4 regions of the Paraglaciecola sp. T6c genome follow, and region 1 is predicted to be linked to each of the others. Evidence: predicted binding sites of a transcription regulator. Region 1 holds the regulator's gene; each other region holds the start of a gene.
The links. The regulator sigma-54, encoded in region 1, starts transcription at its own class of promoters, with help from an activator protein. The targets are predictions, from matches to a motif close to GTTGGCACGNNNNTNGNNT.

Region 1 (7,823 bases):
GCACGACCCAAACGATTAGCCAGGCACTACTTGAAATTTCGCGCAAAGGGCTAGGAATGGCGGGTATCGTTGGCGATGACGGGCGTTTGCTGGGTATTTTTACTGACGGTGATTTACGACGGGTACTGGATGCCAGAGTCGACATTCACACAGTCAGTATTGAAAGTGTTATGACTGCTAATTGTGTTACAGCATCTCAAGAAACCTTGGCTGCTGAGGTGTTAAACGTCATGCAGAAACGCAAAATCAGTTCACTGTTTATTGTTGATGACAATCACCTTCCGGTCGGTGCCATCAACATGCAAACCTTGTTATCAGCAGGAGTGATATAATGGGCGACGTTAATACGTTATATGGTGCTAAGTCATCTTCATTAATGGACAAGCTTTCCCGCATTAAATTACTGACTTGTGATGTAGATGGGGTGTTCTCTGACGGGCGCATATACATGGGCAATGACGGCGAAGAATTGAAAGCGTTTCATACTCGTGACGGTTTTGGAGTTAAAGCCTTATTAAACATTGGTGTGCACGTTGCGGTTATTACCGGACGTGAATCAAAAATAGTGCACAAACGCATGTCAGCGTTAGGGGTCGAGCATATTATTCAAGGTTGTGAACAGAAAAACGATGCGCTTTTGGCGTTGCAGCGCCAGTTAAATATAGGCAAAGACGCTACCGCATCCATCGGGGATGATATGCCCGACGTGGGAATGTTTACCTTGAGTAACGTCGCCGTAGCGACACACGATGCCCATCCATTTGTACAGAAACAAGCTCTGTATATTACCCAAATCAATGGGGGCTTTGGTGCTGTACGCGAAGTTTGCGACCTAATTTTGCACGCCAAAGGCAAGTTAAACAAAGTCAGTGGTAGTAGCGTATGAATCGAGTCACCCTCAGTATTGGGTTATTGTTTTTATTAGTCATCGCCATCAACTTACCCGACTGGCTAGCTGATGAGGACTTGATACCGCGAACTGAAACCGAATCTGCTTGGCAACCAAACTACCAAGCAAGTGAAATGCTAAGCACTCTATTTGATAAAGACGGCCGTTTGAGCCATCAGGTCTTTGCTACTAAAATGGAACACTTTGATTTGCTCGGTTTTACTTTATTCAAAGAGCCTCAATACACGATATTTGTTGCGTCACAGACTGCGCCTTGGCAGGTATCAGCCAAAGACGGTACTTTGTATGAAGACAATCGGATCCAATTAGAGAATAATGTCGAGATACGTAATCAAGATGAGCAAGGATTTGCTCGTAGCATTCGCACGGACTTCATCGAGATAAACTTGATCGATAAAACCATGGTGTCTGACCAACCAGTAAAAATATTTGGTCAGCACTATGTCATCAACAGTAACGGTTTTAAAGCCAATTTAACGACCCAACAATATGAGCTACTTGATCATGTGCAAACCATTTATCAACCTCAGCCTTAGCTTAGTTGCCTTAGCAACATTATCATTTTCCCCATTAAGCATGGCTGGCAAAGAAGATTTCACGCAAGCGATAAAAGTGGACTCGAAGTTTCAGTTCGGGGACGGTAAAACTAAAAAGTCTATCTTTCGAGAAGACGTGCACATCAATCAAGGTAGTTTGAATGTGTATGCCGATGAAGTAGAAGTCGACGCGAGTAAAGGCGAAGGTAACGAAGTTTTCATCGCGACGGGTAGCCCGGCTAAATACTCTCAACAACAAGAGCAAGGGGGCAGTATTGAGGCATCAGCCAATCGCATTGAATATCGCAGAGATTTACGCACACTAACCTTAGAAGGCGATGCACAGCTGAAGCAGAACAATAGCAGTGTAAAAGGTGAGTCGATAGTGTTTAACATGGAACTTGAACAAATTGTCGCGCAAGGAGAGAGCGAGAGTGAAAATAGCGGACGAGTTACGACTATTTTTCAACCAGCTAAGAAATCAGCGAGCAGTAAAAAGCAAACTGACGCGAAAAAGTCCAGTGATGCTGAAGTCAAACCAAAACAGGATGAAACTCCATAATGGCGACGTTAAAAGCCTCGCATTTGGCTAAATCCTATAAATCGCGTCAAGTTGTGCGTGATGTCAGTCTAGAAGTGTCCACTGGCCAGATTGTCGGTTTACTTGGTCCAAACGGTGCAGGTAAAACAACCACGTTTTATATGATTGTCGGTTTGGTTCCCTTAGATAAGGGAGAAATCAGTATTGATCAGCAAGATCTTACCCTACAGCCCATGCATATGCGCGCTCGTTTAGGGATTGGTTACTTACCCCAAGAAGCCTCTATTTTTCGAAAACTGACAGTCTATCAAAACTTGATGGCTATCTTGCAGACACGCAAAGAGCTCAGTGCAGAACAAAGAGAACAGCAAGCGGATTCATTACTCGATGAGTTCAATATAAATCATATTCGTAACAGTGCTGGTATGAGTTTGTCTGGAGGTGAACGCCGCCGGGTAGAAATAGCGCGGGCACTGGCAGCCGATCCAGAATTTATTCTGCTCGATGAGCCGTTTGCCGGTGTTGATCCTATTTCAGTTAATGATATTAAAAAAATTATTCAACATTTACGTGACCGTGGTATTGGTGTTTTGATAACCGACCACAATGTAAGAGAGACACTCGATGTGTGTGAGAAAGCTTACATTGTTAGTCATGGTGAACTCATCGCTTCTGGCACGGCAGAAGAAGTATTAAGTGATCAACGTGTAAGAGATGTATACCTAGGCGAACAATTCAGGCTATAGTTAAGCTGAAAAAGCCGCTCATTTTATCGAGATTATACTCAGGCGCTTGGTGAGACATTTACAGTCAATCGAATCAACCACAGCATATTTTTTAGTTTGCAACGGACAGAATAAAGAAGTAAATGAAACCCTCTTTACAATTAAAATTTAGTCAATCACTCACTATGACGCCACAGTTACAGCAAGCTATTCGTTTGTTGCAATTGTCTACGTTAGATTTACAGCAAGAAATTCAAGAAGCCTTGGATTCCAACCCGCTGTTGGAAGTTGAAGAGCCTACGGATCAGGAATCCGGCGATAGTGCGTTAAATGACAATTCCCTCGACCCGTCTTCTAAAGATACCAATGAAATAGTTGATACCAGCAGTGACAACTTAGACTCAAGTGAAGCGTTCGAGAAAAACGAAATCCCAGAAGACTTACCTACGGATACCACTTGGGATGAGTACATCAGCGCTTCTTCCGCACCTGCCTCTAGCATATCCAGTGGTGCCGGCGGTGATGACGAACAGATCTTTCAAGGCGAAACCACAGATAACATTCAAGATCATTTGCTGTGGCAAATGCGTTTAACCCATTTTAGTGATACCGATGTCGCGATTGCGACAGCGATCATTGATTCTATCGATGAGTCTGGTTATTTGACCATGAGCGCTGAAGACGTTCTGGCCAGCATGGATGATGAAGAAATAGAGCTCGATGAAGTGGAATGCGTACTTAAGCGTATTCAAATGTTCGACCCAATTGGGTCAGGCTCTCGTACACCACAAGAATGCTTGCTAGTGCAATTGCGTCAGTTTGCTCCTGATACACCCTGGTTAGAAGAAGCGAAGACCTTGATTGGGGACTATGCCGACCTTTTGGCAAGCAAGGATTACCGTACTTTGATGCGTAAATCTCGCCTTAAAGAGGATGATTTGCGTGAGGTCATGCGTTTACTTAAAACGCTCAATCCGCGTCCAGGCAGCGCCTTGATCAAAGGTGAAGCAGAATACGTTATACCTGATGTGTCAGTGAGTAAGAAAAATGGCCGTTGGACAGTAGAGCTTAACCCAGACAGCCTACCCAAATTGAACGTTAATCAACAGTATGCTGCAATGAGTCGTAGCGCGAAAAACACCAGTGATAGTCAATTTATTCGCTCACACATGCAAGAAGCCAAATGGTTTATTAAAAGTGTTGAGAGCCGAAACGATACCTTATTGAAAGTGTCAAACTGTATAGTACAGCAGCAAATGGGCTTCTTTGAACATGGGCCTGAGATGATGAAGCCTATGGTACTAAATGACGTAGCCGAAATGGTGGATATGCATGAATCTACAATTTCTCGTGTTACTACCCAAAAATATATGCATACCCCTAGAGGTATATTTGAGCTGAAATATTTCTTCTCGAGCCATGTTGCAACTGAGACAGGCGGAGAGTGCTCGTCAACGGCGATACGCGCATTGATTAAAAAGCTGGTCGCAGCTGAAAAACCAAGCAAGCCGTTAAGTGACAGCAAGATTGCTCAATTGTTGGCCGATCAAGGCATCATGGTCGCTCGGCGAACAATAGCAAAGTACCGGGAATCTCTGATGATACCCCCGTCGAACCAACGAAAAAGCCTATTGTAGGCTGATTAAAGAAGGAAGAGGCGATATGCAAATTAATATTACTGGTCACCATGTGGATGTAACCGATTCACTAAAAGATTATGTCGATACTAAATTTACCAAGCTCGAGCGACACTTCGATCAGATCAACAATGTTCACGTCATTCTCAATGTAGAAAAGCTCAACCAAAAAGCGGAAGCGACAATACATTTGAATGGGGCAGATGTATTTGCCACCATGGAACACAACGACATGTATGCGGCAATAGATGGCCTAATCGATAAACTCGATCGGCAAGTTATCAAGCATAAAGAAAAAGCTAAACGCCATTAACCCATCAGGTAAATAATGGAAATATCAAATATTCTTCACCCTGACTGCGTCGTATGCGCAGTTCAGGGGTCCAGCAAAAAGCGCATTTTAGAGCTTATTAGTCAATTGGCATCTGAGCACCTTGTTGAAGTAGACCAAGCGACCATTTTATCCAGTTTAGCGGGGCGCGAGAAAATGGGGTGTACGGGCATTGGTGGTGGTATAGCACTACCACATGGCCGTATAAAAGGGCTAGAGTCAGCCCTAGGCGTGCTTGTAACGTGCCAACCTCCGGTCCAGTATGACGCCATCGATAACATGCCAGTGGATATCTTCTTTGCTATTTTAGTACCAGAGGAAAAGGCCCAAGAGCACCTACAAACCTTGTCGGCGATAGCCAAAAAATTCGTTGATAAAGACATTTTAAATCGTTTGCGCAGTGCAACCACAGACCAAGAATTATTTCAGGTACTCAGTTAATTATGAAGCTTATTATCATCAGTGGGCGTTCAGGCTCAGGGAAGTCCATCGTTTTACGTTCACTGGAAGATTTAGGCTATTACTGCGTTGATAATATCCCCGTCAACTTATTGCCCACTTTGACCCATACCGTCGCTGACGAGTACGATCAGGTCGCGGTCAGCATTGACGTGCGAAATTTACCCAAAGATCCCAACGAATTGGTGGAAATACTCGACTACTTGCCGTCAACGTGGGAAATGACCATATTGTATTTGGATGCCAGCGATGACGTACTGATTAAGCGTTTCAGTGAAACCCGCCGCTTGCACCCGTTGTCTAAGCAAAACAAATCATTGTCTGGTGCTATTCAAGCAGAAAGCCAGTTATTGGCGCCGATAGCTGAACGTGCAGATTTATATATAGACACAGATCAATTATCAATTCACCAGCTGGCCGAATTGGTGCGCGAGCGAATATTAGGTAAAAAAAGCTCACGCTTAGTTTTGGTTTTTGAAAGCTTTGGTTTTAAACACGGTATTCCTAAAGATGCGGATTATGTATTTGATGCACGTTTCTTACCCAACCCGCACTGGGAGCCAGATTTAAAACCCCTTACTGGACTTGATTCCCCCGTCGAGATTTTTCTTGGCTCACAACCCATAGTCACTAAATTTATCTGGCAAATTCAGAATCTGATTTCTACTTGGTTGCCACATTTAGAACGTAATAATCGTAGTTATGTGACAATCGCCATCGGGTGTACTGGCGGTCAGCACCGCTCTGTGTACGTAGTGGAAATGTTAGCCAAAACATTTAGCACCTCGCACCCTGATGTGCAAATACGTCATCGCGAGTTAAACCGATGAGTGAGCGATTAGAAAAAACCCTACTCATAGTGAACAAGTTAGGGCTGCATGCCAGAGCGGCGACTCAATTGGTTAAGCTTGCGAATCAATTTGAAGCTGAAGTCACTATTGTTCAGGATGACAAAAGTGCCTCAGCAAGCAGTGTGCTGGGCCTAATGATGTTAGAGAGTTGCCAAGGCAAAGAAATTCAAGTGATATCTGAAGGGAAAGACGCGCGCCAAGCGATGGATGCTGTTGAAGAGCTTATTGTCGGAAAATTCAACGAAAGCGAGTAATCAGCCAGATTCAATGCAACGTGCACTTCAATTTAGACTTTTTCCACTCATCTCGACTTTCTACTCATTCACTATTTTTTTGAAACGCGCGGTTGGGTTATCAGCAACCCAATTGACTGCTTAATCCACCTAAACGCGCTTCAACCGCATATTCTTTGCTGCCCTTCATTTCTGGGAATATATTCAGACCGCTGCGACTTTCTACGTTATCAATCGTGACTTCTTTACTGCAGTAGTCATCGGCTCTCGCGCTATTTTGCTCCATGACATAGGCGGACGCTCTAACATAACCCGCTTGGTTTATTGTCGCGACAATTTTGAAGTAGCCAGAAGGAATAGTGTGGCTTTCATCTGCACCTGGAAGCGTAGCAAAAAAGCTTTCATATAGCGGGCCTGTTACTACATACACGGACTCTCCGCTGCGCGCTAAAACGCGCACTGCAGACTCTAATCGGACCCATGGCCCTTGATTCAAGTTAGAGCTTTGGGGGGTAATGTTTGATAGATAGTTTGTACTGCGCCAATCAGCGGTATTGCTCACACTTGCCAATGGAACTTGGTGTCCTCGATCGGTACGAATGAGAGCGTGAGCATCTTTATAGTCAGCGGCTTCTAGCGTGTGCTCGCGCTTTAAGTTTGGATCAGAGCGCCAACTGCGTGAACGACTCGGACCATCTATCGTTTGCATGGTCACTTTATATGCGGCCCAATCGGCAAACTTCGTTTGCTGATTATTGCTTATGGTGTAAATGGCGCGCTCAAGTAAGTCATTGCTGTCAGGAGCACCTGTCGGGCAGCCTAAAGAGCTACACACATTGGCGTATCCGGCATTACAGACAAATGCCAGTATTAATACAAAGTAGGACTTCATTAACGTTACTCGGGTTAAACTCTACACGGACATCAGTGCGTAGATCATACCTCAAGAGCGCAATAAAACCGTTACACTTATATGAAATTATTCAGTGAATTTAATGGCTTAATAATATTGATGGCAGGAGTCAGTTCACCAATAACACCAATGCTTTTGCTGCTGAGCTTGTAAGAAGTGTTCGGCCTCTGTGCCTTGCAATAATGCCATGGTTGCTAACATGCCGGATTGAATACAAAAGTCAGTGGCTACGGTCACAGAGCGGGGGGCCCCAGAAACTGGATAACCGGTTTTGGGGCTCAATATATGACTATAGCGAACACCGTTGTGGACAATAAAGCGCCGTGTATCTCCGCTGGTGGCTAACCCACCGGACGCTATCTTCACTAACGCGCTTTTAGCTGAATCACCCTTGACGTGAGGGCGTTCAATACCTACTTGCCAATACGCCTCATGGTGCCTTGGTTGGGTAACTTGAATATCCCCGCCAAAATTAACCAACACAGAGGTATCCGGTGCCAATTGCATACACAATTTGGCCGCTGAATCCACAGCATATTCTTTACCAATGCCGCCAAAATCTAACTCGAACCCTCTGGGTAGGCGAATCTGTTGCTGAGTAAATTGCACATTTTGCCAGCCAATGTATTGCAATACTTCGCTGACGTGCTCCGAACGTGGAAATTGACCTTTCCCGGTGAAATCCCA
Region 2 (7,823 bases), 250 kb from region 1:
ATCAGGTTGTGCTTGAACAATTTGCCCGTAGGCTCTGTTGACTGAATTATCGGTACGCCATGTCACCGAAAAGCTGTCTGCTGGGGAGACCGTTGGAGTGGCAATGATACGATCCGGCCATTGGGTGGCAACTGGGTGTGGGGTTAACGCTTTAACTGAAACCGCTTCGCCATTGGCCACACTCACGTACAGCAAAAGCGGTAGGAGCAGAGCCAGGCTTAAAGGCTGCGAGAAAAGACGGGCTGTCATGAGTAAACCTTTTTCCAAATAAATTAACGGTAAAAACACGCGACTGAAAAACGGTGGCGCGTTTGAAGGGATATGCTCATGGCGAGCGTTCGTACTCGCCATGATAGTGAGGTAAACAATGTGAATGAATAATGTGAGGCTAAAAGGCGTAGCTAACACCACCGCCGTATGTGGCCGGTGCGCCGACTAAACGCGCCCCACCGTTTAACTCAAGAAAATACACTTCATCTGTGATGTTGCGACCGTAAGCGTAAACATTTAACCCGTTTGCAAACGTTACATCTAGGCGTACACCGAGCAAATCATACGAGGGAGCTGTATTGCCATCGCCAGCGTTTAAGCGGTTCGACTCTTCACCGTGGTAACTGTAATTCAAACGGGCGTTGAGTTGGGTATTGTTAGCCAGTGATGTTTGGTAATTTAGTACCGCCGTTTGACTCCATTCAGGAGAGCCAGGCAATGGGTCGCCGATGGTACTGACCACATCGTTCACCCGATTAGAGCTAAATTCTGTGATTTCCGTATCCAAATAAGTACCGGCAGTATTGAAGGTGATTTTGTGATCATTGGCTTCATATAACGTGACTGCTATTGAGGCTTCTGCACCGCGCACGGTGGCTTCACCCACGTTAGTTCTACCATTGGTGTCGTTTGATAGCCGCGCCGTTGCTTGCAGCTCTTCAAAATCATACGAGAACAGGTCAAAGGTGAAGTTGATGTTGTCTGTTACATACCGTGCCCCTGCTTCATACGCGAGTACTTCTTCTGATTCGAAGGGCTGGGTCTCTTCTTCAGAGAATATCGATGTGCCGTCGAAACCGCCACCACGATAGGCTGTGCTCACGGAGGCGAAAACGTTGAGATTGTCATTGATAAAATATTGAATAGCCAGTTTGCCTGAGACATTGCTGTCGTCAAACTCGCGGTCCCATGAGAAGTTGGCGTCTGTTTTAAAGGTTTCTTCGAAAACTGATAATCCCCATGGATCGGCATCAATATTTTCACCGCGGAATTTCGCATTGTCTTTGGTGTAGCGCAGGCCACCGCTTATCACTAAGTCGTTTGAAATGTTCCAGTCGATGTTTCCGAAGGTCGCAAAGCTATTACGGCGCTGATTGTAGGGCGAGCTGTATTGAGATAGCACCGCGTAGCTGGTCCAGTTACTGGTGAAATCAACAGAGTCATTCATAAAGAAGGCTCCTGCTATCCAGTCAAATTCGCCGCCGGTTGCGTCACTCAAGCGAATTTCTAATGATGTTTGGTCAAGATCATCGTCGAAGTTGTATTGGTAGCGAGGAAATGACGTGCCGTCTCCGTTACCACTGACATTGCGCTCACTGCTTTGCAATGCAAATAGTATGTCGAGGTTTAAGCCTGATTGTAATTGGCGGTTAAGGTCTCCTGAAAATCCGCTCACATCGATTTCATGAGAATAATATTCGCTGGTGTAAAAATCGTAAGGGTCGTTACCTTCCCCTGCGTTAAGTGAAGGGTTGTCATCTTCAAATGCAATACGGTCATACTGGCGGGTATCACCTCGGTCTTGGCTGGTAAAGTAATGCAGCGTAAGAGACGTCACCTCATCAAAGTCGTATACGGCTGTGCCACGAAAGGCGAATAAATCTGCATCGCCAAATCCGTCGCGCTCACCTGGGTCAGCCACTGGGGGCACAATACCTTGGGTGCCTTGGGGTACAAAGCCTGCGAAGTTGCCTGCACCTTTACCGTCCATAAAGCCTCCACCTTGCTCCATAAGAACCGCAACGCGAACGCCTAACTTGTCAGAGACCTTGCCGCCAACCGCTGCTGTGCCTGAAACAAAGTCGTACGAGCCGTATTCGATATCGGCGTAGCCGTTCAACTCCTCACCTGGGGCACGAGTGATAGCATTAATTGCCCCGGCCGTAGTATTGCGCCCGTAGAGGGTGCCTTGGGGTCCTTTGAGTACTTCGATGCGCTCTAAATCAAAAAGAGGCATGCTCAAATAAGCGTTGGAGGTTTGATAAATTCCATCAACGTGTAAGGCTACGGACGGGTTACCGTTAGGCTTATAGTCATCAGCGCCGCCTATACCACGTATGGTGATAAAGCTGTTTTCAGGGCCACCAAAAGCAGAGTTAATGGAAATGCCTGAGAGGCTATCAATTAAGTCAGTGAAGTCAGTTACGCCTTGGGCTTTTAACTCGTCTGCGCCCAACACTGAAATGGCCACAGGAGTATCTTGTAAGCTGCTATCGCGCTTTAACGCAGTCACAACAACTTCGTCCATCGGGGCTTGATAGCTTGCGGCACGTTTATTTTGATATTTATTTTTTTGTGACGCTTTTTTGATAACAATCGCGCCGCTGGGCTGTTCGTACGCTTGTAAGCCGCTGCCATCTAACAATTTTTCTACGGCATTGAGAACGCTAAGTTCACCTGAGATGGCAATAGCCTGTTTGCCGCTGACAAGGCGACTTGGAGCAATAATAACCGTGCCGGTTTGTTGCGATAACAAGTTCAATGCTTGCCCAAGTGGTTGCACTGAAATATTAACTTGGGTTTGCTGAGCTAACACGTAGGCGGGTGTCAAAGCCGCGAGGGCAGTACCAAACAAAGCGAATTTAATTGAACGTGTAAGTGTATTCATGATGTTACTTCCAGTTAGTTAATATAGGTTTCGCTAGAAGAGTCGTCAGCGCGATATTTTTTTCAGCATAAGTGCTTGTTTCATAAAAACTTCACATAGTGAGTCGTTATTTATCCGATGGGAGAGGTAAAGGTGTGCCAGCAAGGTTTGGCTCTTGCTGGCGTTGCACATTATTCTTCGGTTAACACGCTTCGAGTGGCTTCATGGGTGAGTGTTATGGGGTAGGCCGAGGCTAATCCCTCTAACATGGGCTCGATTTGCTCGAAGGTAAATGATGCCGTGATAGGCAGTTCGTTAATGCTGTTATCTAAAATAATCACTGGTTTTTTCACGTAGCGATTAATATCCATGATGACATTTTTGAGGGGAACGTTATCGTAAATCAGCCGCTGCTCTAACCAAGCAAATTCAGTCTCAGGCTGAAAAACAGTAATAGGTGAGAGAAACCTCCCTTGGATATCAGTATGCAGTTGTTCGTTTGGTCTTAGCTGTAATACTTGCTCCCTTTGCCCTGCTGTTTCTGGTAGGTCAGCCACATCAACCAAACCCCGTTGAACTGAAATTTTCAAACTATTGTTTGGGCTGTATTTTACCTCAAACGCGGTACCACGTACCCGTACTTGAGTTTGCTGAGCCGTAACGGAAAATACGCGACTAGGGTCATGAGTCACATCAAAGTAGGCGCTTCCTTTACGTAAGGTTATACGCCTTTCATCCTCACTGAACGCGACTAAAATACTTGAATTGCCAGCAAGCGTCACGTCACTGCCATCACTTAAGGTGATTTGGCGATTTTGCCCCACAGGCGAGGTGAACGCGGTTTGCGGTTGAGGAATTTCAAGATGAGCGGTTGTGTTAAATACCCCATTGAACGCAAGTAAAGCCACACTGGCGGCCATTGCACATAACGCCAAAAACGATTTTGCGAATATACGTTTGGGCTTTACTTGATGCACTGTGGTCGTTTGCTGATCTGCATGTTGCTGTATCCATTCTGCCGCAGAATCTGTCATGCCGATGGTTTGCCAGATCTTTTGACTGTGGTTAAAAGCCTGCTTGTTATCGTCACTGCTATTGAGCCACAAAACAAACTCTTCGCGTTTGTCTGCGCTGGTATGTCCGCAATATAAGTACGTTAACCATTCTCTGGCTCTGGCTCTGGCTTTGGCTCTGGCTTGAGGCGAGGATGAGCTGGAAGCCTGCTCGTATTCACTGCTTTCATTCACTTCATGATTTGCGCAGCGCTTATTGCTTTTTTTAACACTTGGTCGATTGCTATTGTTTAGTCCGTTGTCGCTAGAATTGCTCTTTGTATGGGTCATGACGTTGGCTCTGTTGAGATATTGCGGGGCGACATATGCGATGAGAAAGCTTGGTCGTTGGCGTTATTCTCCTGCTCATCAATGCGCTCTAAAATTGCCATTATCGCGTTTAGTTGGCGGCAGATATCTGCAACACTCCAGCCGGTATCTGAGGATATTTCAGAATACGTTTGGCCTTTGATCCGGGCGCGCATCAAAATGTCGCGTTGCTTCTCAGTTAGCTGTTCTGTGCCTTTTTGTATTGCAGCAATACGTTGCTCACCCTGCAAAATAGTTTCGGGGCAAACGTCATCACACTGATCTTCTGGGAGTTGAGTATGCTGTGCAATGAGCTCACGAGTTTTACACAAACGCCCTATCGATTTGAGGGTAATATTCATCGCTATTTTGATGATATAGGCTTTGGGGTCTTCTATTTGTTCAAAATCACGTATTTGGGCAATACGGCTAAACGCTTCTTGGGCCACGTCTTCTGGCTCTGGTGGACCTGAGCCGTAACATTTGTGCAGTATGCAGCACACATCGCGCCAATGATCTCTGAACAGCTTATCGATTGCGTTAGGCGCTTGTATCTTCTTTGGTTTAGACGCAGGGGACGTTATTTCTAAAGCTTGGGGTTTTACATGGGAGTTTAGAAAAAACAGCGAAGCCTTTTGTAGCGTTTTGCTCATTGTGTTTACTCTTACACACTAAAAACGGACGGATAGTAATCGCGGAGTAAAACAGAAACATGACAGCTGGTGGCTTTGGGCTAATATTCATAAAAACTTCATATTTTTCATGACGGACTTCACAGGCTGTGCACTTGCTTTTCTGCATAGGCTCGTTGCACAAAGTGTTCAAGGGTGAAAGAAAAATAAACAAATGGATATAAAAAAAGCCGGCAAGCCGGCTTTGATGTAAAGTGTATTCATTATTTCTTGAGGCGCTTTCCAACGCCAAGACCTAATAGCCCTAAACCGACGATAGCAAGGCTGGTTGGCGCGGGCACGTCTCGCTTGTCTAATCCAACAACGATGTTGTCAAACTCACCTGCAACACCAGAAGAGATAACTCGAAGTCTGTTAAAAGCTTCGTTTGCATCAAAGGCTATGTTGACATAGACATTTGATGAATCCGCGACTTGGTTACCAGCGGTGCCGTTTAGTTGGGCCAAAAGCTCAGCGCCAGTTATTTTGCCCACGAGTGCATCGTCAGAGTAAAACTCAAAAGAGTTATAGGTGTCTACCGAGCCCCAATAAAAGCCTAGATAATTAACGCGAGAATCAGCAAGTGACGACACGGTTGTTCCTATACTGTCTAGAAAGCTTGTGTAATCGATATCTACAAAACTATCCACACCCACGGTGGAAGGCGTTGTGTAAGCATAACAAGTGTTATCGCCAGCAGGTGCCGCGGCAACATTCCTAGTTGACCCCTCACGAACGTTAAGCACGGACGAACCACTGGCTGTAACGGCTAGTGGTGAGTTGATGGCACATCCGTTTGATGAGCCTGCAACGTTGTAGCTTTCATCTTGGGTCAAGGGCAGCGCATCGATAGCGGTGGCTTTGTCAAACGTTTCTACGAAGTAGCCGTCGGACAAAGAATTGATCGTGTTGTCAGCGTTGATTTTTAGACTCGTCTTGCCCGAGCCGTCAGTGGCGGCTTGGCCCCCGAAGGAAATAACCGCCGCATGCGCAGACTGGCTAACTGCCAAAGCGATTAAGGTCGTTTTAAATAACTTTATACTGTTTTTAGTCATTGAATTTTTCATGTGTAACTCCGTTATGCAGCTACAGTTACTGCTACTAAAGTATTAGCATAAGCCGTGCCAGAACAAATTATTGAGCATTATCATGGTATTGCATTCTGAGCGGTAAATATCTATACCGAAAGCGTAAAAATAGGTGACTAATGTGTACGAAATTTACACGCTTAGTGTAAAGTTTTCTAAGGGGGGAATCGCTACTAAGAACACGTTAAATAAGGGATTGAAGCTTTGCGTAAAGCAAAAACTTGTCAGCCCATTATTAACAACTTAATAGGACTGAATAGAGGACTTTTTAACTGTTGGCGTTTGTCTTTAATGCGGCTTATTTTCAGGCATAAAAAAAGTCGGCGAACCGACTTTTTTATGAATTGTTAATATTACTTCTGCAGTTTTTTACGCAATACGAAGCCGATTAGACCTAGACCTAAGAAAGCCAAACCAGCTGGTGCAGGTACATTACGATTTGATAAACCAACCACGATGTTGTCGAACTCACCGGCTACGCCAGATGAAACAACACGTAAGCGGGTGAAAGCTTCAGCAACGCTGAAGTTTATGTTCACGTAAACATTGGACTTATCAGATAATCTGTCACCTTCAACACCACCAACAAGATCTAATATTTCTTGACCAGCAATGCTTTTCACTAATTGGTCAGTATCAGAGTAAAACTCAAAGGTGTTATAGGTATCGATTGATCCCCAATAAAAGCCTAGGTAGTCAATGCTTGAACCAGCTAAAGACGCATCTATTGTACCGATGTTGGCTAAGAAATTGGTGTAATCGATGTCTACGTAACTATCAGTTCCAACCGTTTCAGGTGTGGTATAAGCATAACAAGTCGTGTCACCAGCAGGTGCAGCTGCTACATTTCTCACTGAACCTGTACGTACATTTAACACGTTAGTGGAGCTAGGTTGAACAAGTAATGGTGAGTTGATTGCACAACCAGTAGAACTGCCTGCCACATTATAAGTTGTGTCATTTGCAGTCGGTAGCCCTGGAATTGCGGTGGCGCTATCGAACGTTTCTACAAAGAAACCGTCGCTGATGGCATTGATAGTATTGTTCGAGTTAACATTGGCGCTTGTTTTACCAGAACCGTCTGTGGCTGCTTGACCACCTAAGGTAATAGTAGCGGCGCTAATGTTTTGCGATGCAGTTAGCGCTAGTAAAGCGGCTGCTGATATGAATTTTGCTTTCTTAAATAAACGTGTCATAGGTTACTCCTGTACGACGACCTAACTGCAACTGTGATATGTATTGTCGATAAAGCACAAACTGAGCCACTTCTAATTAATCCTTTTAATTCAACATCTTAGGCTTTTGGCTAATTGACGCTCAACAGTCAGTGTAAAAAAAGTAGACAGGCTTTAATTTGTAGCGTTTCTAACTAGATACGCTTCGAAACTCGGCACATTATAACGGTGGTTGATTTTTAATCAATGCTGTTGTGTGCAAATATTTTCTTTATCAGGCATCAGGGCTAACGAGGTTTTTACTGCTCAAATGCAAAGGGTAAAATTTCATTCATGGAAAGCGTTTTAATTTCACCTTCGCTGGTGGCCATATGAACTAAAGTGTCTTTGCTGGCGAACTCAAAAATACGCTGACGACACCCGCCACACGGTGAGCAAAAGTGTTCATTTGGGCTGGCAATTAAAATTTCACGGACTTGCCTCGCACCACCTGCCACCATTGCTGCTAAGGCGTTTCCTTCGGCACACTGACCTAGCGGAAATGACACGTTTTCTACGTTGCAGCCAGTATACGTTTTACCGTCTTCTGCCACTAGGGCAGAGCCCACTCTGTAATCAGAATAAGGAGCGTGTGCTTTGGCTTGTACATCCAAAGCGGCATTAAAGAGGCT
Region 3 (7,823 bases), 2.5 Mb from region 1:
ATGCTCCCAGGCTATCAGTCCTCCCCAAATGGCGGAAATTCCCCACACAGTAAATGCAAATAAACGCGTTAGCATATTGTTGGCGGCGAGTACGGGTACGCAGGCAAACATAATTCCAAAGATGGCAGTGCGCTGGTAAATACACATAATGCACGGCTGCAGCCCCATGGCATGCTGGCTAAATAGGGCATACGCCACTAATACCAATGCCGATAAAAATAACAGACCCCAAGCAAGGCGGGTGTCAGCAAGATTTGAAATAAAGGTCATGACGCTACTCGTAAAATTACTAAAAATAACTAAAACAAAAAAGCACCGCAATCCAGCGGTGCTTTATTAAACAAAACTAGATTAGTGCGCTGCGGCTTCAGCGCCTAAGGTCGCGCTGTGGTGCTCTATGAGATGCATATCATACAGCCAGTTGGTTAAATCTCCCAAGCCGAAGTATGTTGCAGCTAGCCCAACGATAGTCAGTACAATGGTGTAGGGTAGCGCCATGTACACCATTGTGCCGTATGACAAGCGTAATAGCGGTGCAATTGCAGAGGTCAACAAGAACAAGAAAGCAGCTTGTCCGTTCGGCGTTGCCACACTGGGTAAGTTTGTACCTGTGTTAATTGCAACGGCTAGCATATCGAATTCATCGCGGGTGATGTGACCATGTTCAAGTGCTGCAGCTACCTCGGTAATGTAAACAGAGCCAACAAACACATTGTCACTGACCATGGATAGCGCCCCGTTGGCTAAGTAGAACATCACTAGTTGTGAACGGCCTTCGAAGGTCAGCACCCAATCGATAACAGGCGTGAATAGGCCTTGGTCAATGATGACTGCTACAACCCCAAAGAAAACGCATAATAGGGCTGTAAAGGGCAACGCCTCTTCGAATGCTTTACCGATTGAGTGCTCATCGATGATGCCATTCATGGAGGTCGCCAACACGATAATAGATAAGCCAATTAAGCCTACGGCAGCGAAGTGGCCTGCCAATCCAATCACAAGCCATATGCCGATGAAACCTTGGATCCACAATTTAGCACTGTCTTGTTTGGTACGGGTGGCTTCTTGCTGGTGGCTGTGAGCGGTTAAAATATCGCGAACAACTTGAGGTAACTGTGCGCCATAACTGAATATTTTAAACTTCTCTAAGGCGAAAGTGGTGGCAATTCCGGCGAAAAATACAGGAATAGTGACCGGCGACATGCGCACAAAAAATTCACCAAAATTCCAGCTGGCTTTATCTGCAATAATTAAATTTTGTGGCTCACCAACCATGGTCATCACGCCGCCCAATGCAGTACCTACCGCAGCGTGCATCATTAGGTTACGCAAAAACGCCCGAAAATCTTCCAAATCTTGGCGCTTTGGGTGGTCAACGTGATCGTCGCTGGTGTGGTCGTGATCAGAGTGAAACTCCTTACCAGAGGCAACTTTATGATAGATAGAATAAAAGCCCATGCCGACAGCGATAATGACCGCCACAACCGTTAATGCATCTAAAAAGGCTGACAAAAAAGCGGATGCTGCAACAAACGACATCGACAAGGCAATCTTGTTTTTAAGTTTAAGCAGTAATTTAGTGAACATAAACAACAGCATGTCTTTCATGAAATAGATACCCGCCACCATAAAGACCAGCAGCAAAACCACCTCTATATTGACGACTATTTCATGCTTCATGTGTTCCGGGGAGGTCATCCCGATAAAGAGTGCTTCAATCAACAGAAGGCCACCGGGTTGCAATGGATAGCATTTTAACGCCATCGCAAGAGTAAAAATAAACTCTAATACTAACGCCCAGCCAGCTATGTACGGGTCTGCCATGAATAGGATTGGGTTAAAAATAAGGAAGGCGATAATAGATTTTTTATACCAATCAGGGGCTTGACCCAAGAAATTGCTATAAACTGCGCCGATGGTCGATTGTTGCATAGATTCAAACCTTTAAATTTTTCTAGCTTTTATAACTACTTTTTAAATTCTGTAACGTAAAAATGCAAGGTAAATCGCATGCTTAGCTACATTTAACTTAAAATAAGGTGCTCAAAAGTTTATTCGATGAATGTGACACTCAGTATATAACTTAACATCTTGTTAAAGATTCATTGTTCCCGAGAAATATCATCTGGTACAATCAGTTAATAGCATAATAATATTGATAACCTTGCGAGCAATGAAATGATTTATAAGGCACAGAGTCCAGCCGGATTTGCCGAAGAGTATATAGTTGAATCTATATGGAGCGGTCGCTTCCCTCCCGGTACCATACTTCCTGCAGAGCGTGAACTATCAGAATTAATTGGGGTAACTCGAACAACATTACGTGAAGTACTGCAGCGCTTAGCGCGAGACGGTTGGTTGACTATTCAACATGGTAAGCCGACTAAAGTGAATAACTTCTGGGAAACCTCAGGTCTGAACATCTTAGAAACCTTGGCTCGTTTAGACGAAGATGGGATTTCAGAGCTAGTGGATCATCTGTTGGCGGCGCGCACTAACTTAAGTGCAGTATTTATTCGTGGGGCGATCCGCAACAACCAAGAAAAAACCATTGAAATTCTGCAGCAATATAAAGAAGTAGAGCAAGACGGAACTGCATTTGCTGTTAAAGATTATCAATTAAATCATGACTTGGCCTTTGCATCTGGAAACCCTGTATACGTGCTAATGATGAATGGCTTTAAAGGTTTGTATTCACGTATCGGTGGTTACTACTTCTCTAATGAGAAATCTCGGGCGCTGACCCATGATTACTACCAGCAATTGCTCGCGCTTGCTGAAAAAGGTGATTACGAAAGCGTGTTGTTAGTCATTCGCAATTACGGTATCGCCAGCGGTAAGTTGTGGAACGAGATGCGTGATGAGATGCCCAAGGGCTTAGTTGACTAGCCTCAGTACCGCATGTTGTGGGAATTAAGAGTCATATGATTTTAAATAGCCGCAGTTTTTGCGGCTTTTTTATGTTGCCATACCTTGTTCGTCAATCCTTAACCCCACTACTTAGACCCACTACTTAGACCCACTATTTAACCCCTCAACCTATACCGATTCTCCCTAATTGCTTTTTAGATATGTCCCACGAGTAAAATTTACAATGGCGGGTTAAAAATACCACGGTTATCTCGATTTTCTTGTTTTGAGACTTGGCAAAGAAGTAGATTAAATAACCGCGGCTGTTTCTCAAAACAGACTAGGTTATTCTCGCCTTTGATTTTGTAAGCCATTAATTTTAATAGGTTATATCCATACCAGTACACCACTGTCCGTAATAAGCAACAAAATTGCTGCTCATTAATGTTACGCCTAATGCCAACCTTTGAAAGTGAGACTAATTTGCGACGGGCAAAAACTTTTGAGCGCGCGGCGGCGATTTTGCGTGCAAGGCATTATTCCTTTTCACAGTGACATGCTGCCGCTAAAAATTCACATTAATCTCGGGACTTTTTAGTATCAATGCTGCCTTAGTATTTTCTACGCGGTTTAATTTTAAAGGGCTCCGAGTAAGTCGCTGGCACCGCACTGTGCTGAACGTGCAACTACGTTGCCTTATTCATTTAGCTGTTTTTTCGTCTCAGGTTTGCACAGGAGTGAGTCCTTAATAGCTTATCCTTTAGTCTAATGTTCAGCGGGTTTGGCACATATTTAATTTGTGGTTCGAAAGTTGCAATCTGCGGGTGAGACGTAGCGATTTCACGCGTTAAACGTTCAAGTATTGTAAAAACTGCTCATCACTGGGAACGACCAACCCCAGAATTGTAAAACGCCAAAACCAGTAAAGGGACCAGAAATAAAATGACAACCCAGAACTCCGTCAATCGTCAACGCCTCAAGGCGGTATCTCGTCAAAGGAGTACTCTGTCACGTCTTGTGGGTTTAGTGTGTTTAATTGTCAGTGTGGGGGCTTCTACCCAAGTTCAGACACCAGAACAAGCACCTGTTGATAACAAAAAAACGCAATCGATAAAGCAAACTCAGACCAAGGCAAAAGATAAACAAGACAAGGAAGCAAAGCCTTCAGACGCGGCCGCTGATCCTGTTGAGGCACCTGCAGAGAAAACCACCGAAGAACGCGTGTTCTCATTAGTCACAGAGCAAGCGAAATCCCTTGCTACTCAGTCATATGCGCCACCTAAACAAGATCTTCCAGCTGAATTAGCTGAGATGAATTATCAGCAATACCGCGCGATTCGCTTCAATCCAGAAAAAGCCCAGTGGAAAAACAAAGCCAAATTTGAAATGCAATTGTTCCACCCAGGATTTTTATACCGCTCACCGGTGGGCATTAAAATAGTTGATGACAACAGTGGTACTAAAAACATGTTGTTTGAAACAGACCGCTTTATTTATGAAAAGGATGCTGCAGCCCTGAAAGGGTTGGTGCCTAAAGATGCAGGTTTTGCTGGTTTTAGAGTGCATTACCCATTAAAAACTAATCACTACAAAGATGAAGTAGCCGTGTTCTTAGGTGCGTCTTATTTTCGTTTGATAGGCCCTGGGCAAGTTTTCGGTATTTCAGCCCGTGGGCTCGCTATCGACACCGCGGAAGCAAGCGGTGAAGAATTTCCAGCATTTACCAAATTCTGGATGCTAGAGCCTAAAGAGCATGACACCAAACTTGTGTTCTTTGCCTTGCTTGATAGTAAATCAGTGACTGGGGCGTATCGTTTTGAACTTGTTCCCGGGTTAGATTCTGTTATGCACGTACAAAGCGTTATATTCGCTCGTGAAGACGTCAAGAAATTAGGTGTTGCCCCACTTACCAGCATGTACCTCAGTGGCGAAAATGACACGCGCAAGTTTGATGATTTCAGGCCTGAGGTGCACGACTCTGATGGTTTATCTATGCAGACATCAAGCGGCGAGTGGATATGGCGCTCATTGAATAACCCTAAAGATTTGCGGGTTACCTCTTTGCAAGACGACCAACCTAAGGGCTTCGGGCTGCTGCAACGAGACCAAGACTTTAAGAGCTACCAAGATGCTGAAGCTCACTATCACCAACGCCCTGGTATGTGGATAACCCCCAACAACCATTGGGGTAAAGGAAGAGTAGAGCTGGTTGAAATACCCACTAACTCAGAAACGAATGACAATATTGTTAGTTACTGGGTACCGGCCAAACCCTTCAAAAAAGGGGAAATGCGTCAGTTCGATTACACCTTAACGACAGTAAACGGAGCACTTCACCACGAAGAAGTCGCTAGGGTGACGCAAGTATTTAACAGTTGGGCAGCCTTACCGGGTCAAGATAACGCGCCAGAGCGAAGCGAGCGTCAGATGATGATTGATTTTAGTACTGACGCGTTTGCGCATTTGACCGATTCAATTCGTTTAACGCCGCAGTTATCTCTGTCGTCAGGCACATTTAAAGATTTAGAAGTGATTCAACTGCCTGACAAGAAGACGTGGCGCGCTCAATTTAAGTTAGTGCCTGAGAGCGACAATGCGATAGATATGCGCCTGTTTCTTACCCTTGGTGATACTCAGGTGAGTGAAGTGTGGAATTACGTATGGAGCGCCAACGAGGTTGAGTAATTTTAGCCTTTATAGCAATCGAGATAACAGCGAGGGCACGACCATGTTAATAAATATTAAGGGTAAGGCCGTCCGTAAGTGGATATATGCATTAATGGTGTTTGTCACCTCTATTGCGGGCAGCTGGATGATGTACGAAATCTTTTCAGAAAGCGGTATCACCGTGCTTGAAGTAATTTTGTTGGTGCTGTTTAGTATTACTTTTTTGTGGATCTCTGCCGCGTTTTGGAGCGCCTTTATCGGTTTCATCCTGCAGATATTCGATATTGACCCGCTGAAGCTTAAGCGCAATAAACATTTTGCTGGCCAATTGGACAACGTCATTGTGAAAGACAGGCATGCTGTCGTCATGCCCGTATACAACGAAGACACAGATCGCATCATGGCGGGCTTCGAGGCGTGCTTGGTTGATTTACAGCGCACAGGTCAGCTGGAGCACTTTGACTTTTATATGTTAAGTGACACTCAGAATCCCGATATGGCGCAAGCTGAACTTACCGCGTGGAATGAGCTTTGTCAGCGCGTAGGGGCATTATCTGAGAATATCTATTACCGACGCCGAGAACAAAATACCCATCGTAAAGTGGGTAACTTGGCCGATTTTTGTCAGCGCTGGGGTTACCAGTACGAGTCAATGATCGTACTCGATGCTGATAGCGTGATGACGGGTGAGTGCATGTTGACGCTAGTGAAAGCAATGCAACAAAACCCGATGTCAGGTTTAATTCAAACCGTGCCTATCCCAGTGCGTTCACAAACCTTGTTTGGGCGGTTTCTGCAGTTCGCATCGTGCTTATATTGCCCCATGCTGGCAACCGGTCAGGCATTCTGGCAAACCGACAGCGCAAACTACTGGGGACATAATGCCATTATCCGTGTGGACGCATTTATTCAACATTGTGGTTTACCTACATTAGCGGGTAAAGCGCCTTTTGGTGGCGACATACTCAGCCATGATTTTGTCGAAGCTGCGCTGTTAAGACGTGCAGGATGGGACGTACTATTACTAGCCGATTTAGAGGGCAGTTACGAAGAAATCCCCAGTAATATTATCGATTACGCCACACGAGACAGGCGTTGGGTGCAAGGCAATATTCAGCACCTTGGCATTATCAATGGTAAGGGGTTGCACACGGTAAATCGCCTGCATTTTCTCTTTGGTGCGTTAGCTTATATGTCGTCATTAGTGTGGTTGGTGATGTTAGTACTAAGCACAATAGACGCCGTCGTACGCGCGACCACAGAAACGGTGTTTTTTGCTTCCAATTATTCTTTATTTCCCTCGTGGCCTGTGGTCAAAACTGAATACATTATTACATTGCTAAGTGCCACTGTGGTCATGCTATTGGGGCCAAAGTTACTGGGCGCTATTGTGGCTTTGGTTAGGCGCAGAGAGCAATTTGGCGGCGGATTAGCATTAATGTCCGGGGCGCTAATTGAAGCGACTATCGCCATTATCATTGCCCCATTAATGATGTTTTATCACGCCTATTTTGTACTTAATGTTCTTGTTGGAAAGAATGTCAGCTGGGATGCACAGGGCAGAGAAGGTCGCATGGTGCCGTGGAAAGAAGCCTTTAAGCGTACTTGGGTGGCCAGTGCTATTGCCATCGCGTGGGGCGGGATTACGTTATCTCTAACGCCTATTTTATTTTGGTGGTTGGCCCCTGTGCTACTCGGTTTGTTACTTGCTGCCCCAATTATTCGATTTTCCAGCAGTTTGTATCTTGGCAAATTGAGCCGCAGTTTGGGGATGTTTGTCAGCCCGAGCGAGGTCGAGGAAATCCCGGCGCTGCGTACACTTAGGATCCGCCTAGCCAACATGCAGCATCAAGACGAAATATTGTTATCTAGCCCGCCCATGCCGCCGGAACAGTGGCAAGAGATGCCAGAGCAAAGTTTTGAGTTCTTGTCATCAAGTGTAGAAATGCCGATACAGCGACTGGCGAGTGATAACAAACAACAGTAACTCGATTGTGGCTGGTGGCTCGATTATGGCGTGTTGCACTAAGCGAGTTTATTAGCCACGTATGGCTTTAGCGGCTGAGCCGCAAATATGTACCCCATTTAACGCTGCACCCTTTGCCGACCTTATGGTCGGCTTTTTTTTGTGTAAATGTTTGTATAGATTCATCCCTAAGCGTCATATCGGATATTTAAAGTGAAAAAAAACATATATAATTTATGGGGTTAGAGGTCATTTAGGTTAGTAGAAGTGAACAAGTATTATCGTTATGTCATCAAGCTCCTTTTTTTAGTCAGCGTGATGAGCGGCACCGTGAGTTATG
Region 4 (7,823 bases), 2.3 Mb from region 1:
GCAGCAGAAACTAACAAGAACAACCAAAAGCAATAGAAATATGAATGGGCCTTTGTGTACATCCATAATAATGATAAGAGGAATAAAAAATGCCCACGCCAGCTACACCCATTGCAGAACTGATAAATTCACTTCCCAAAGCTGAATTGCATTTGCATATAGAGGGCACACTTGAGCCTGAATTAATGATGTCTTTGGCAGCAAAGCATAACGTCGCACTGCCGTACGCAACGATCGATGATGTACGCAGCGCCTACAATTTCGATAATCTACAGAGCTTTCTCGATTTGTATTATTTGGGGGCGTCAGTGCTGCAAGATGAAGACGATTTTTACCGCTTAATGTGGGATTACCTGTGTAAGTGTAAAGAAGACAACGTAGTGCATGTTGAAATGATGTTTGACCCACAAACCCATACTGAGCGCGGCGTCGGTTTTGACGTATTCATGCCAGGCTTCAAACGCGCGATGGAACAGGCAGAAAAAGAATGGGGGCAATCTAGTCTCTTGATCATGTCGTTCTTACGCCACTTAAGTGAAGACAGTGCGTTTGAAACCCTCGATGCTGCCGTGCCTTACTTACCTATGATTGCAGCGGTTGGCCTAGACAGCTCTGAGCTGGGTAATCCGCCAGAAAAATTTGCTCGCGTTTTTGCTAAATCGAAATCTCTGGGTTTGATGCGTGTGGCGCATGCCGGTGAAGAAGGGCCCGCTGAATATATTTGGAGTGCGTTAAACGAGTTAGATGTGCACCGTGTGGATCATGGTGTGCGCAGTGTTGAAGATACGCAGCTAATGGCACATCTTGCCAATAGGCAAATGCCGTTAACCGTATGCCCTTTGTCCAATATCAAGTTATGCGTATTTGATAAAATGGCGGACCACAATATTCTTACTCTATTAGATGCAGGTTTGTTGGTGACAGTTAATGCTGACGATCCAAGTTACTTCGGTGGTTACTTAAACGACAACTACCACGCTTTAGCGGCCGATTTGCCCATGACTCATGAACAGGTCAAAACGTTGGCCGAGAATAGCTTTAAAGCAAGCTTCTTGGATGACGAGCAAAAGGCCCATTGGCTTAGCAAAGTGGCCTCACATTTATAACCTTATCTAACGCAAAGGAATGCGTTTTTTCATAGTCGGCAATGTTTTCAACGACTTATTCAAAAAGCACGCTTATTAAAGCGTCTCGCAAAGCTCCTCTCAACGCATTTCTCAACGCATCTCTCAAGGGGTTATTCACAGAGAATAGCGTGGAAACTTACCAGGCAAGTTGTTGTTGCGTGCATAGCGCATAGCATGTTCACGACGAGTAGGATGGGGGGAGGCTATCTAAAGAAAGAGCAAAGCAAGCGCAAAGCACGATTACAGTGCAAAATGCACCAATATCACCCCGCGGTTTCTATTAAACGCGTTTCAAATTCGTCTAAAAATACTTAACTTATTGTAATTAATAGCTTTTAGAATTTTGGCACCATAGGTGCAAACATTATTGCTGAATGCACTTGTGTTAATAATAACGTTAAAAACGAAACACATACTGACAGAATTACCTCGTTGTAATTTCTAAGTAAGGCAATGTAGCCCGCAATGACTTTCCGTGTCCTGGAGTCTTTGCGGGTTTTTTTTTGAGTAAATTTTCTATGAGAATTCATCATGAGCGTTGAGAAATTTAATTTGCTGTCTTTCACCGGCAAAATGAAAACCCTACATCTATCCTGGATAGCCTTTTTTATCACATTTATGGTGTGGTTCAATATGGCACCCCTAAAAGGCGCTATTGTCGATGGTGTAGGCCTGACTCTCAGCGAATGGAAAACCCTGCTCATTATCAACGTTGCGTTGACGATCCCTGCGCGCGTGATTATCGGCGCGCTAACCGATAAGTTCGGGCCACGAATTGTTTACTCTGCATTAATGGCAATATGCTCAATACCCTGTTTTATGTTTGCTCTGGCTGATAGCTTTACCCAGCTGCTTATCGCGCGTTTTGCATTAGGGTGTATTGGTGCAGGCTTTGTTGTGGGAATTCGAATGGTGAGCGAATGGTTCCCACCCAAAGAGCTTGGCACGGCCGAAGGCGTTTACGGAGGTTGGGGCAATTTTGGTTCAGCGGCTGCTGCTTTTACCTTGCCCACTATAGCTATTTTGTTTGGTGGCGAAGACGGCTGGCGCTATGCAGTAGGCATCACCGGGCTGATGAGTTTATTGTTCAGCTTTGTTTACTATAAAAACACCACCGATACCCCGAAAGGTTCTACTTATTTCCGCCCTAAAAACTTAGGCGGAATGGAAGTCACAAGCGTAGGTGACTTTTACTTGCTGCTGGTGATGAAAACACCTATGTATCTGGCCTTAGCGCTACTTAACTGGAAGCTTTCACCGCAAGGCGTATCGCTATTAGGTGAAGGTGTTGCATTAGCAATATATCTGGGTCTAAGTGCATTGTATGTTTACGATGCGTATCTTACCTACAAGGTCAATAAAGACTTATTTACTACCCCGGTTGCCGAGGTACATCGTTATTCTTTTAGGCAAGTGGCGGTATTGAACATTCTGTATTTCGCCACGTTTGGCTCTGAGCTAGCGGTGGTTTCTATGCTACCGGCATTTTTCGCCGAGACCTTTGAGCTCAGTATGGCGACGGCGGGTTTATTAGCGGGTATGTATGCGTTCATGAATTTAATGTCGCGTCCTGGTGGAGGCCTGATTTCGGACCGCTTCGGGCGCAGAAAAACCCTACTTATTTTAACCGCGGGATTAGCAGCGGGTTACTTTTGCTTGAGCTTGATTGATGCCACATGGCCGATTTGGTTGGCGGTGGTTGCGGTTATGGCATGTTCCTTCTTTGTCCAGTCAGGGGAAGGGGCGGTCTTTGCCGTGGTTCCTTTGATAAAACGTCGTTTAACGGGGCAAATTGCCGGTATGACAGGAGCCTACGGGAATGTCGGAGCGGTTGTTTATTTAACGGTTTACTCTGTGGTTGATACGTCCACTTTCTTTGTGGTCATTGCGTGCACGGCTGTGCTTGGGTTTGTGGCATTGTTGTTTATGAAAGAGCCACAAGGAGCGATGACGGAAGTGCGCGAAGATGGTAGTGTCGAGCTTATCAACGTTACATAAGGTAACGTAGCGTTCAGTCTGTTTATACGAGAAAAGAGCCTTGGAAAAACTTAAATTAGAATTTGGCGGTTTTTCCAGTGAAGGGGTAAAGGCAGAAAATCAAGACGCCTTTGCCGCTTACTTACCCAAAGAGCCTGATTTAACCTCTAAAGGCGGCGTGGCCGCTATCGCCGATGGTGTTAGTGTTTGTACACGTGCTAAAGAGGCAGCCATCACCTGCGTTACCAATTTTATTCAAGATTACTACCAAACTCCCCAAACCTGGACGGTAAAACACGCTTCCGGCAAAGTATTACAAGGCCTCAACCGCTGGTGCTATGGTCAGCACGATTACGAGCACGGTGGTCACAGCCAGATGGTGACTACCTTCAGCAGTATGATATTCAAATCGACGACGGGGTTTATTTTACATTCAGGTGACACGCGCATTTGTCGCATACAAAATAATGATTTTGAGCAACTCACCACAGATCACGTATCACGGCAAGGGCGCAATAATGTATTGACTCGGGCGGTGGGGATAGAGGCGCATTTAGACGTTGATTTTCGTACAGTCGAACTCGTCAAGGATGATATTTTCGTTTTAACGTCTGACGGGGTGCATGAATTTTTAAACAGCAAAACACTGATTGCTCTCATGACAGCCAGGGATACTTCCTTAGAGCAGCGGGCTAAAAATGTTGTTAACGCAGCCATGGCCTCAGGCAGTGACGACAACCTAACGTGTCTGTTGGTCAAAGTGACTGAGCTGCCCGATGCCAGTTTAGATGAGCATTATCGACAAATTATGCATTTGGCCATGCCGCCAGCGCTTGAAGTGGGCATGAAGCTTGAAGGCTATCGCGTGGTACAAACGGTGTTTAATGGTACGCGCAGTAGCTTGTACAAAGTCGTAAACGAATCAGACGGCAAAACCTATGGCTTAAAAACGCCCTCACAACACTTTGTTGATGATCCTGTTTATCTCAGTGGATTTCTGCGTGAAGAGTGGATAGGCCAACACATCGCTCATCCAAATATTATGCGTATTCATAAGCGACCAAATGACGCGAAGTTTATGTATCATGTTTGTGAGTACATAGAGGGGCAAACATTACGCCAATGGATGCACGATAACCCCGTTCCGTCTATTGAGCAGGTGCGCACTATTATTCGCCCATTGGTGCTTGCGTTACGTGTGCTGCAGCGCAGAGACATGGTGCACAGAGACGTGAAGCCTGAGAATGTGATGGTGGACGGTAACGGCGAAGTCAAACTGATTGATTTTGGTACTGTGCTGGTAAATGCTTTGGCAGAAACCAATTCACTGCCCCTTGAAAATATAGCCTTGGGCTCGGTTCACTACATTGCACCTGAGTATTTGCTTACGCAAAACAGTGATTACAAGTGCGATATGTTTTCTGTGGCCGTGGTGGTGTATGAAATGCTAACAGGGCACTTGCCGTTTAAAGCGTTTCGCTATCAAGATTACATCCCCCGTTCCTTCGATGAATGGGATTACCAGCCATTACAGACCTTTCGAGGTGATTTACCTCAGTGGTTAGACTTAACGTTACGCAAAGCGCTGCAGCCAAATCCGCTGTTTCGTTATGATGCGTTTTCTGAGTTTTTAGTGGATCTCTCCCAACCCAATCAGGCGCTAGTATCCGCTGCAAACAAACAACCTCTTATCAAGCGTAACCCGTTAGTAGTGTATAAAGGGCTGTGCATTATTCAGCTGGTTATTATCCTGTATCTTTTGAGCTTACTTTAATTATCTTCCCCTTTTTAACGCATCTTTAGCAGCTGTTTCAATGCCGTAATCAGAGCATCTATCAGATTTTTTAGCAGCTTGTTAGCGATTTAGGTGCGCAAAGAGTGTGCAAATGGCGTGCAAAATTGCACCTATATGGTTTTAGTTAAAACAGCTCTTAACACTAACTTCCAGTTAACTGATTGTTTTTAATGGTTATTTTAAGTTGGCATTGTTGATGCTAAGAGGTATTTGCAATAAAACAATAAAAATAGGCATATGGGAAGTGCACTTAACGTGCATGCATAATTGCATTCATAAAGCATGTGTTTAAAACGCATGTATTTATAAAAATGTATTTATAGAGCATACAGCGCAGCATGAAACATATTTGTAGGTTTGCCATGACGGCGGAACTACAACCGGCAAAGTAGCCCACAAGCATCCAAATTTTGGATGGTTGTGGGTTTTTTTTTGGAAAATTTTTGAACTGATACGGAGTAGGAAATGGTTAATAACAGATTGTTAAACTCGCTTGTACATACCGTGAAATCGCTTCGTTTTGCAATGATTTCAGCAGTGTGCACAACAACGTTAGTTGGGCAGGGTGTGTCGGCACAAGAGTTAGGATGGCCAGAAAAAGAAGAACTAAAATTCGGCTTCATTAAACTTACCGACATGGCGCCGTTGGCAATAGCTTATGAGAAAGGCTACTTCGAAGATGAAGGCTTGTACGTCACATTGGAAGCACAAGCAAACTGGAAAGTGCTACTCGACCGCGTCATTGACGGTCAATTAGATGGGGCGCATATGCTCGCGGGGCAACCATTAGGGGCAACCATAGGGTATGGCACAAAGGCGGACATCATTACCGCCTTCAGCATGGACTTAAACGGAAATGCCATTACGGTTTCGAATGATATTTGGCAGCAGATGAAGCCAAATATTCCCAAGGAGAACGGTAAACCAGTCCATCCTATTAAAGCCGATGCCCTTAAACCGGTTGTTGATAGTTACAAAAAACAAGGTAAAGCATTCAAAATGGGCATGGTATTCCCCGTGTCCACTCACAACTATGAGCTGCGTTATTGGTTAGCCGCTGGCGGTATTCATCCGGGATATTATGGGCCGAATAATGACGTGAAAGGCCTGATTAATGCCGATGCTCAATTATCGGTTACTCCACCACCACAAATGCCGTCCACCATGGAAGCCGGCACTATTTATGGTTACTGCGTGGGTGAGCCGTGGAACCAGCAGGCGGTGTTTAAAGGCATAGGCGTGCCGGTGGTTACCGATTACGAAATTTGGAAAGACAATCCTGAAAAAGTGTTCGGGGTAAACAAAGCATGGGCAGAAGCAAACCCAAATACCCATATTCGTGTGGTAAAAGCGATGATCCGCGCGGCTATATGGTTAGATGAGAAAGACAATGCTAACCGTCCTGAAGCGGTACAAATTCTAGCGAAAAGCCAGTATGTAGGGGCTGATGCAGAGGTGATTGGCAACAGCATGACCGGCACCTTTGAATATGAAAAAGGCGATAAGCGCTCAGTGCCAGATTTCAACGTGTTCTTTCGCCACAATGCCACCTATCCCTATTACAGTGATGCTATTTGGTACTTAACGCAAATGCGTCGTTGGGGCCAAATCAGTGAGCAAAAATCTGATGATTGGTACAAAAACATCGCTAAGCAAGTGTATCGCCCTGATATTTATGCTCAAGCGGCGAAGTCATTGATTGCTGAAGGGAAAGCAAACGCAGCGGATTTTCCCGAATTTGCCAGCGAATCAGGCTTCAAAAAGCCACAAACACACTTTATCGACAATATCGTTTATGACGGCAGTCAGCCTAATGCTTATCTTGAAAAGTTCGAGATTGGCTTAAAAGGCGACAGCAAAATTTAATCGCAGCCAAAGAGGTTGGGCATGGCTCAACCTCGGCTTAGAGGAACATATTATGTCTAAAGCACAAACGGCATCGCTTATATTAACACCGGTGAAAAGCGTCAATATCAGCTTGGTTTCATCCTGGCTAAGAAATGCAGCATTGCCACTACTGGGGATCTTAATATTTCTCGGCTTGTGGGCTGTGCTTGCCAAAAACATTGATACATCACTGGGGAAGTTCCCAGGTCCAAGCGATGTGTTAACTCAGGCTCAAGTATTGATTGAAGAGCATGGGGAACAGCGAAGTAAAGCCAACGCATTTTATGAGCGCCAAGAGCAGCGCAATGCCGCACGGGTCGCCAAAGATCCCAGCTACAGTCCGACTATTCGCGCATTTACCGGTGCTCCGACTTTCTTTGATCAAATATGGACCAGTCTATACACAGTCACGGTTGGCTTCTTGATCGCCTCGGTTATAGCGGTACCACTGGGGATATTATGCGGCTTAAGTAAAGCCTCTTATGCGGCCATTAACCCGTTGATCCAACTGCTCAAACCTGTGTCACCTTTAGCGTGGTTACCATTGGTCACTATGGTGGTTAGTGCGGTGTATATAAGCGATGACCCGATGTTTTCGAAATCGTTTATTACATCAGCGGTCACTGTGTCTTTGTGCTGCTTGTGGCCCACTTTAATCAATACCGCTGTTGGGGTATCGAGTATTGACAGTGATTTGATCAACGTGAGCAAGGTGCTCCGATTGGGACCTTTTTCACATGTGATGAAGATTGTGATGCCATCATCAATTCCAATGATTTTTACCGGTTTGCGCTTGTCGTTAGGCATAGGTTGGATGGTGCTTATCGCTGCAGAAATGCTCGCGCAAAACCCAGGGTTAGGCAAATTCGTATGGGACGAGTTTCAAAATGGTAGCTCAGAGTCATTGGCTAGGATCATGGTAGCGGTATTAACGATCGGCTTAATTGGTTTTGCGTTAGACAGACTAATGTTGCTGCTGCAGAAACAAGTGAGCTGGGACAAAGGGGCGGTGCTGCGTTAACAAGCCTTGGCAAAGT

Region 2: a site for sigma-54 is predicted at 6,000-6,018, ahead of PATL_RS04025 (Npun_F0296 family exosortase-dependent surface protein). Genes of this name have one in related genera too.
Region 3: a site for sigma-54 is predicted at 3,631-3,649, ahead of PATL_RS14285 (glucan biosynthesis protein). Genes of this name have one in related genera too.
Region 4: a site for sigma-54 is predicted at 1,470-1,488, ahead of PATL_RS12345 (NarK family nitrate/nitrite MFS transporter). Genes of this name have one in related genera too.

The regions. Positions count from the first base shown of each region.
Region 1 is NC_008228.1:652,923-660,745, forward strand. It holds gene PATL_RS02895 (KpsF/GutQ family sugar-phosphate isomerase) at 1-332, shown strand, start outside; gene kdsC (3-deoxy-manno-octulosonate-8-phosphatase KdsC) at 332-886, shown strand; gene lptC (LPS export ABC transporter periplasmic protein LptC) at 883-1,446, shown strand; gene lptA (lipopolysaccharide transport periplasmic protein LptA) at 1,487-2,008, shown strand; gene lptB (LPS export ABC transporter ATP-binding protein) at 2,008-2,733, shown strand; gene PATL_RS02920 (RNA polymerase factor sigma-54) at 2,856-4,349, shown strand; gene hpf (ribosome hibernation promoting factor) at 4,375-4,662, shown strand; gene ptsN (PTS IIA-like nitrogen regulatory protein PtsN) at 4,678-5,121, shown strand; gene rapZ (RNase adapter RapZ) at 5,124-5,969, shown strand; gene PATL_RS02940 (HPr family phosphocarrier protein) at 5,966-6,244, shown strand; gene PATL_RS02945 (DNA/RNA non-specific endonuclease) at 6,345-7,115, opposite strand; gene PATL_RS02950 (FAD:protein FMN transferase) at 7,251-7,823, opposite strand, start outside.
Region 2 is NC_008228.1:902,823-910,645, forward strand. It holds gene PATL_RS04005 (purple acid phosphatase family protein) at 1-249, opposite strand, end outside; gene PATL_RS04010 (TonB-dependent receptor domain-containing protein) at 389-2,878, opposite strand; gene PATL_RS04015 (FecR family protein) at 3,049-4,200, opposite strand; gene PATL_RS04020 (RNA polymerase sigma factor) at 4,197-4,871, opposite strand; gene PATL_RS04025 (Npun_F0296 family exosortase-dependent surface protein) at 5,114-5,956, opposite strand; gene PATL_RS04030 (PEP-CTERM sorting domain-containing protein) at 6,331-7,173, opposite strand; gene PATL_RS04035 (cytidine deaminase) at 7,452-7,823, opposite strand, start outside.
Region 3 is NC_008228.1:3,389,178-3,397,000, reverse strand. It holds gene dsbB (disulfide bond formation protein DsbB) at 1-270, opposite strand, end outside; gene nhaB (sodium/proton antiporter NhaB) at 352-1,932, opposite strand; gene fadR (fatty acid metabolism transcriptional regulator FadR) at 2,179-2,889, shown strand; gene PATL_RS14285 (glucan biosynthesis protein) at 3,793-5,535, shown strand; gene mdoH (glucans biosynthesis glucosyltransferase MdoH) at 5,579-7,504, shown strand; gene PATL_RS14275 (HupE/UreJ family protein) at 7,802-7,823, shown strand, end outside.
Region 4 is NC_008228.1:2,938,345-2,946,167, reverse strand. It holds gene PATL_RS12350 (adenosine deaminase) at 90-1,106, shown strand; gene PATL_RS12345 (NarK family nitrate/nitrite MFS transporter) at 1,659-3,125, shown strand; gene PATL_RS12340 (bifunctional protein-serine/threonine kinase/phosphatase) at 3,166-4,878, shown strand; gene PATL_RS12335 (CmpA/NrtA family ABC transporter substrate-binding protein) at 5,425-6,765, shown strand; gene PATL_RS12330 (ABC transporter permease) at 6,818-7,807, shown strand.